3 regions of the Salimicrobium jeotgali genome follow, and region 3 is predicted to be linked to each of the others. Evidence: a T-box and tRNA genes for the amino acid it is inferred to sense, from the RefSeq annotation. Region 3 holds a T-box; the other regions hold tRNA genes.
The links. The T-box of region 3 lies ahead of argS (arginine--tRNA ligase). A T-box ahead of a tRNA ligase gene usually reads a tRNA of that ligase, here a tRNA-Arg.

Region 1 (2,266 bases), 1.3 Mb from region 3:
AAAAAAAGCGGGCAGTATGGAAAAGATCCATACTGCCCGCTTTTAAAGTGTTTTTCAATATAGAGTCGTAATAGTGAAATTAGTTCTCCATTACTTTGTCGATCAGACCATAGTCCACTGCTTCGTGAGCATCCATGAAGTTGTCACGGTCCGTGTCGCGCTGAATAACTTCATAAGGCTGACCGGTACGCTCGGAGAGAATCTTGTTCAGTTTCTCTCTCATTCTGATGATTCTGTTGGCATGGATTTCGATGTCGGAAGCCTGACCCTGAGTACCGCCGAGTGGCTGGTGGATCATCACTTCACTGTTCGGAAGTGCGTAGCGCTTGCCTTCCGTACCGGCGTTAAGCAGGAAAGCACCCATGGAAGCTGCCATACCTGTGCAGATAGTGGAAACGTCCGGTTTAATGAACTGCATCGTATCAAAGATAGCCATACCGGCAGTGATGGAACCGCCCGGAGAGTTGATGTACAGGGAGATGTCTTTATCGGGATCGTCCGCAGCCAGGAATAGAAGCTGGGCTACGATCGAGTTCGATACGTTATCATCGATCGGACTGCCGAGCATGATAATCCGGTCTTTTAACAGCCGGGAATAAATATCATAAGCCCGTTCCCCGCGGTTCGTCTGTTCAATTACTGTTGGTACTAGATTCATAATGTATTCCTCCTCATTACATTCTCAATGAATGATTTTGTATGTTCATCATACCTTTATGGTCAATGAAGGTCAAACAATTTACTTTCATATCCACGAATATTGTTTCCCTAACCCGGATGAAATAAACATTTAAAGGGGACTTGCGTTCTGAAGACATACCCTTTATAATGGTTTTTGTGTCGATATGCGCCCGTAGCTCAGCTGGATAGAGCGATAGATTCCGGTTCTATAGGTCGGGGGTTCAAGTCCTCTCGGGCGCACTTGTATATACCGGAAAGCTCTCCAATATCATTTGGAGGGCTTTTTTGTTACAATATAAGCAGTGAAATCATTGGTGTTCTTCATTCAGAAAAGGTCAGACAGCCGGAACTGTTCGACTTAAAAGTCGTGCAGGCATCCGGCTGAATCGCTTTGGACCAGGGAGGTACTGCTATGGCAAAAGTTATCCGCTTTACGATTTTATGGACGGAACAGTTGATGGAGAGCCGGAGAATTCATCTGTTCGATATGAAGACACAGAGCAGAATTTCTTTTAATCATGAACTGATAGAACGGGCTCCCAGATGGACGGTGGAAAAAGAACTGATCACGTTCCTTCAATCGAAAGAAAGAAAAATAGACAGCGGTTATTACGATGGAAAGAAGCATGCTTCCTAGCTGCTTCTTTTTAAGTGAAAAACTTTTCCATCAGTGGTAAAATGAAGAGGAAGTGAAGGTGGGATGGAGATGAACGAAATCACTCTGTTTTCAAGAAATAACTGTTCGCTTTGCGAAGAAGTGAAAGTCTGGATAGATCTGCTCGCTTATGATTATTCTTTTGAATTTCGGGAAAAGGATATAGAGGAGGACGATGATCTTCATGAAAAGTACGCCCTCCAGATTCCGGTCGTACATGTGAATGGCGAGGAACTCATTTTTCCGCAGTTGAGCGAAAATGCTGTAAGAGAGCGCTTGCAGAAGTATTAAACTTGCACTTTTCAACAGCAGTTGGTAGTATAGTTTGTGAAGGAAATATTTTTTTGCTCCTAGCGGGACACAAAATGATGTAGTGGGACGTTATTGCCCCAATCTTCTTTTTAAACTGAAGGAGCAATGTTTATGAAAGAATGGATAGAATTACAGAAGAAACTTTATCCGGATGTTCTGGAGATTATTCAGAACAGATATCGGCTTCTCCATTACGTTTCACTTATGGAACCGATCGGACGCAGGACGCTTGCGGATAACCTGAATCTCAAGGAGCGCAGCATACGCTCCGAAGTCACCTTTCTGCAAAACGGCGGAATGGTGGAGGTGACTACGCGGGGGCTGTTGCTTACCGGGGAAGGAAAGTCCCTGCTTGAGAACATGGCCCCTTACATGAGGGAAGTTTCAGGGGTGAAGGTTTTAGAAGACCGTTTAAGGGAAAAGCTAAAACTGGAGTCTGTCATCGTCGTACCCGGCGACAGCGACGAGTCCGAGTGGGTGAAAGAGGAAATGGGAAAAGCGTGTGTCACGTACCTGCAGTCTATTGCGGGACCCGGTCAGACGCTTGCAGTGACCGGGGGGACGACGATGGCCTCCGTGGCTTCGAGAATGACCCCTTCGGCCGGGATGGAAGACTGG
Region 2 (2,266 bases), 610 kb from region 3:
GATTTTTTCGAGAATCGGTTCAACGCTTTTTTCATCATTCAGAAGGTCATAGTCGGCTATATTCAGACGTAATACCGGACAGGCATTGAAATTGTCGATCCAGTCTTCATAACGGTTGTACATTTCTTCCCAGTAAGCAGTCGGTGTCTCCTGTTCCATCGGCCGGCCGCGTTCTCTGATGCGTTCGATGACGTCATCGAATGACCCTTCCAAATAGATAAGCAGATCCGGGTGCGGGAAATAGGGGGTCATGACCATCGCATCAAACAGGTTGGTGTACGTCTCGTAATCGGTAGGGGACATGGTACCCTGATCGTAATGCATTCTCGCGAAGATACCGGTATCTTCATAAATGGAGCGGTCCTGGACGAAGCCGCCACCATATTCGAAGATTTTTTTCTGTTCTTTGAACCGCTCTGCGAGAAAGTAGATCTGCAGATGGAAACTCCACCGTTCGAAGTCTTTATAGAAACTGTTCAGATAAGGGTTCTTTTCCACTTTTTCAAACGACGTACGGAAGTTCAGGGCCTGAGCCAGAGATGTCGTGAGCGTCGACTTCCCGACACCTACCGTACCGGCTACGGTAATCACACTGTCGTGCGGGATCCCGTATTTTTCACGTGCGTTCATTTGATCACTTCTCCTTTGCTCAGGTAGCTTCCAACTTTTTCAAGTATATAGTCAAGGTCACGCTGATGTTTGATGAAATCAAGACGGTCCCCGTCCAGACGTATGACCGGAATATCGGGGTGGGTTTCTTCGAACTGATCCATGAATGTCTCATAATCATCGGACAGCTGCTGCAGGTACTCAGGTTGTATATTCGCTTCCACGTCCCGGTTCCGCCTCCGTATACGCTCGAATAGCGTATCGAGTCCCGCATGTACATAAATGACCATGTTAGGACGCGGCATATCTCCGGTCAGAATATCGAAGATACGGGAATATTTGCGGAAATGTTCTTCTTTTAGTGTACGCTTTGCAAAAATCATATTTTTGAAGATATGATAATCCGCGACGACGGGCTTGCTTTCCCTCAAAAATTTATGTTCTATATCTTCAAGCTGTTTGTGCCGGTTACAGAGGAAAAACATCTCTGTCTGAAAGCTCCATTCTTCGATATTGTCGTAGAATTTACCGAGGAAAGGATTTTCTTCTACGATTTCTTCCAATAATTGAAATTTGAAATGCGCAGCTATTTTCTTGGACAGGGAGGTCTTTCCTACACCGATCGGACCTTCCACAGCTATAAAAGGCAGTTGAGCCATTACTGTCTTCCTCCTTTTTATACATCCGTTCGAACAGACAAAGTATATTCTATCACACACCGGTCAGGGAAGGCACGAGGAGGAAGAATTTTATCTTTGCATAAAAGGGAAATGGTAGTATAATAACGTTTGTGCCCCCGTAGCTCAGGGGATAGAGCATTGGTTTCCTAAACCATGTGTCGCAGGTTCGAATCCTGCCGGGGGCGTTTCGCAGTTTATAAGCGGTGATTCCACCGATGAGAATGCAGTTAAAGTTTTATACTAAAAGTGGTACGTGCACCTTCTTCCGTTTCGTAATCTGTATTCGGAAGGAGGTTTTCTATTGCCTTTTGCACAAAAGGACGTAAACCATTCATTAAGCTTTGAAAAGCAGAAATGTCGTTCCGGTTTTATTCCAGTCCGAACTGTGACTTAGAGGACAGTTTTCCGCCCTGGAACATTAGAGTGGCGTTGGACCCCAGGCCGGCTTCCCCACTATAAGTGTAGCTTACCGTGTAAAATTGACTTCCCGGTTCTCCACTCTCAGAAGTAATTTCTCCTTCTCCTCCAATAATTTCAAATACTTCATCAGAACTCATTCCATTTTCAATCTGATTGAATTCTTCCGAAGTGATCGTTACGTCTGAAGAACGGCCGTCTCCCACTCCGGCTTGTGATTTACTTTGTAGTTTCTCGTTTTGGAAAGTAAGCATTGCGTTAGAACCGAACCCTGACTCTCCGTCCCACGAGTAAATAACTGTGTGAAACTGAGTCCCTTTTTCACCCGTTTCAGATTGAAGACTGCCTTCACTTCCTATAATTTCTACAACTTTCTCATAGCTCATACCGTTAGAAATCTGATCAAATTCCTCTGCACTTATAGTTTCGTCGTTTTTAGAGGATGTATTTTCAGAAGTAGAATTACCAGAAGACTGTTCGGTATTTTCTTCACTCTGATTTTCATTTTTTTGATTTTGGCTTTCGCCGTCATTTTCCTGACTTTGTTTTTCACTGGTTGT
Region 3 (2,266 bases):
GAAGAACCGCACACTCCCGGCATTACGCTTGAAGACACGATGAAACTGGTCAGCGAATTAACCGAAAAAGGACTGGACTATCTTCATATTTCCCTGAGAGATTTCCACCAGTCTTCCATCCGGGAAGAAGGCAATGGAAGTTCCGTCATTCGGCAGATCAGAGACCAGATCGGGGCTGACCTTCCTCTTGTCGGCGTCGGAGAAATAAGAACAAAAGAAGATGCGGAAAAAGCACTCGAAACCGTACCACTGCTGGCTTTAGGAAGAGAGCTTCTTATCGACCCGGACTGGGCTGTGAAAGTGGAAAAAGGACAGGAAGACCACATAGTTACGGAAATGGATATGGAAGCGCAGGAAGAGCTGGTGATTCCCGAACCGATGTGGTCAAAAATAATGAGTGTTCCGGGATGGATTCCGAGAAAAGTGTAGCAATGATAAAGAAGAGCCGTTCTTTTGGAGAGCGGCTCTTCTTATGCGTTCATGGCATCCTGCAATTTATTCAGCTGATAATCCAGTTCTCCCACCGGTACGAAACGTGCTTCTCTTATAAGTTCTCTTCCTTCTGAATAGACCAGTACCACAGGTACCGTAAACACTTGAAATTCTCCGGATACCTCCGGAATTTCAGTTGCATCCAGGTGAATCGCTTTTACTTCCGGATAGCTCTCAAGCAACTCTTCCACCTGCGGTTTCAGGCTATGGCAGACAGAACAGGTCGGCTGGGAAATATACACCAGCGACAGTTTCTCTTCGGAAATTATTTGTCTGGCTTCTGTAATCGTCTGTAACTTTTCCATAGAAATCTTCACCTCTACTTTGTCTTTTCCCTGCACTTTCATTTTTAATCCGATTATTGATTTACTTTTCTTCTTATGCTATGTTTTCTAATAATAACATATCACCTTTGATGAAGAGAGTAATCTATTCTGTTTTTTCAACAGCGAACTGGGGATGGTGGGAGCCCGGCAAAAAACGATGGAAGAACCGGACTTCTGAGGTGCGGGAGTGAACGTAAGTAGCTCTGCCGCCGGGATGGACCCCGTTATCCGATCAAGTGGCCTTAAGGCTAAAAGAGTGGTACCGCGCGGCGCCCCCACGTCTCTTTACGACGTGGGGGCTTTTTTTATGTCACATAACTTTTATACAGTACACAAAAACCTGGTTCGATTCGGAAAGGAGATGGAAATATGGAAAAAGAAATCATCGCGTTACAGCTTGCTCACATTCTTGGAGAGGAGTTCACTCCGGAAGACCTGAAACAGAAACTTGAGCAGCCGAAGCACAGCAGCCATGGGGATATAGCCTTCCCGTGCTTTTTCCTGGCCCGACACTTCAGAAAAAATCCTCAAAATATAGCGGAGGATGTAAGCGCTCAGCTGAATCACCCTATTTTTGCGGACACGGAAGCCCTTCACGGCTACGTTAATATTTTTCTCGACCAGTCTTTCATGACCGACCACATCCTCCGCCGTGCTACCCATATCGACTACGGCCGTCACCGTTTCGGAAATGGTGAGCGTGTAGTGCTGGATTTATCGGCCCCAAATATAGCAAAGCCCTTCTCCATGGGACATCTGCGTTCTACAATTATCGGGAATTCTCTGGGGCTGCTCGCCGAATATTGCGGTTATAAACCAGTGAAAATCAATTATATAGGCGATTACGGTACTCAGTTCGGTCATCTGCTGGCTGCCTACGAAAGATGGGGGGATAAAGATACATTACAAGAAAATCCTCTGAAAATGCTTTCGGATATTTACGTCAGATTTCACGAAGAGGCAAAACAAAACCCGTCACTTACAGAAGCAGGACGCGACTGGTTCAAGCGTCTTGAAGAAGGAGAAGAGGAAGCCGCAGCTCTGTGGAGTCGTTTCCGTGAATTATCTCTCGAAGAGTTCGACAAGATTTATAAACAGCTTGATATAACTTTCGATCTGACACGGGGTGAAGCTTACTATAGTGATAAAATGGGAGAAACGATAGCGATACTTGAGGAAAAAGGACTGCTCGAACAATCCGAAGGGGCCCTCGTAGTGCGCCTGGATGAATATGACCTCCCTCCCTGCCTGATCGTTAAAAGTAACGGCACGACCACCTATGCTACGAGAGATCTTACGGCTGCGATCGATCGCTATCGGGCCTATCATTTCGCTGAAAGTTTGTACGTAGTCGGAAATGAACAGACGCTCCACTTTGAGCAGATTCGGAAGGTGCTCGAAAAAGCCGGCTTCCTCTGGGCTTCCTCCATGAAACACATCTCTTTCGG

Region 1: it encodes a tRNA-Arg, which carries the amino acid that the T-box ahead of argS (arginine--tRNA ligase) is inferred to sense. The anticodon was not compared.
Region 2: it encodes a tRNA-Arg, which carries the amino acid that the T-box ahead of argS (arginine--tRNA ligase) is inferred to sense. The anticodon was not compared.

Annotation. Positions count from the first base shown of each region.
Region 1 covers NZ_CP011361.2:712,812-715,077, forward strand. The annotation lists gene clpP (ATP-dependent Clp endopeptidase proteolytic subunit ClpP) at 80-658, opposite strand; tRNA gene AAV35_RS03515 (tRNA-Arg) at 848-921, shown strand; gene AAV35_RS03520 (hypothetical protein) at 1,094-1,318, shown strand; gene AAV35_RS03525 (glutaredoxin family protein) at 1,388-1,627, shown strand; gene AAV35_RS03530 (sugar-binding transcriptional regulator) at 1,760-2,266, shown strand, end outside.
Region 2 covers NZ_CP011361.2:2,680,820-2,683,085, reverse strand. The annotation lists gene AAV35_RS13760 (deoxynucleoside kinase) at 1-630, opposite strand, end outside; gene AAV35_RS13755 (deoxynucleoside kinase) at 627-1,268, opposite strand; tRNA gene AAV35_RS13750 (tRNA-Arg) at 1,402-1,474, shown strand; gene AAV35_RS13745 (DUF3862 domain-containing protein) at 1,658-2,266, opposite strand, start outside.
Region 3 covers NZ_CP011361.2:2,071,309-2,073,574, forward strand. The annotation lists gene AAV35_RS10410 (NADH-dependent flavin oxidoreductase) at 1-429, shown strand, start outside; gene AAV35_RS10415 (thioredoxin family protein) at 471-797, opposite strand; T-box leader at 896-1,106, shown strand; gene argS (arginine--tRNA ligase) at 1,188-2,266, shown strand, end outside.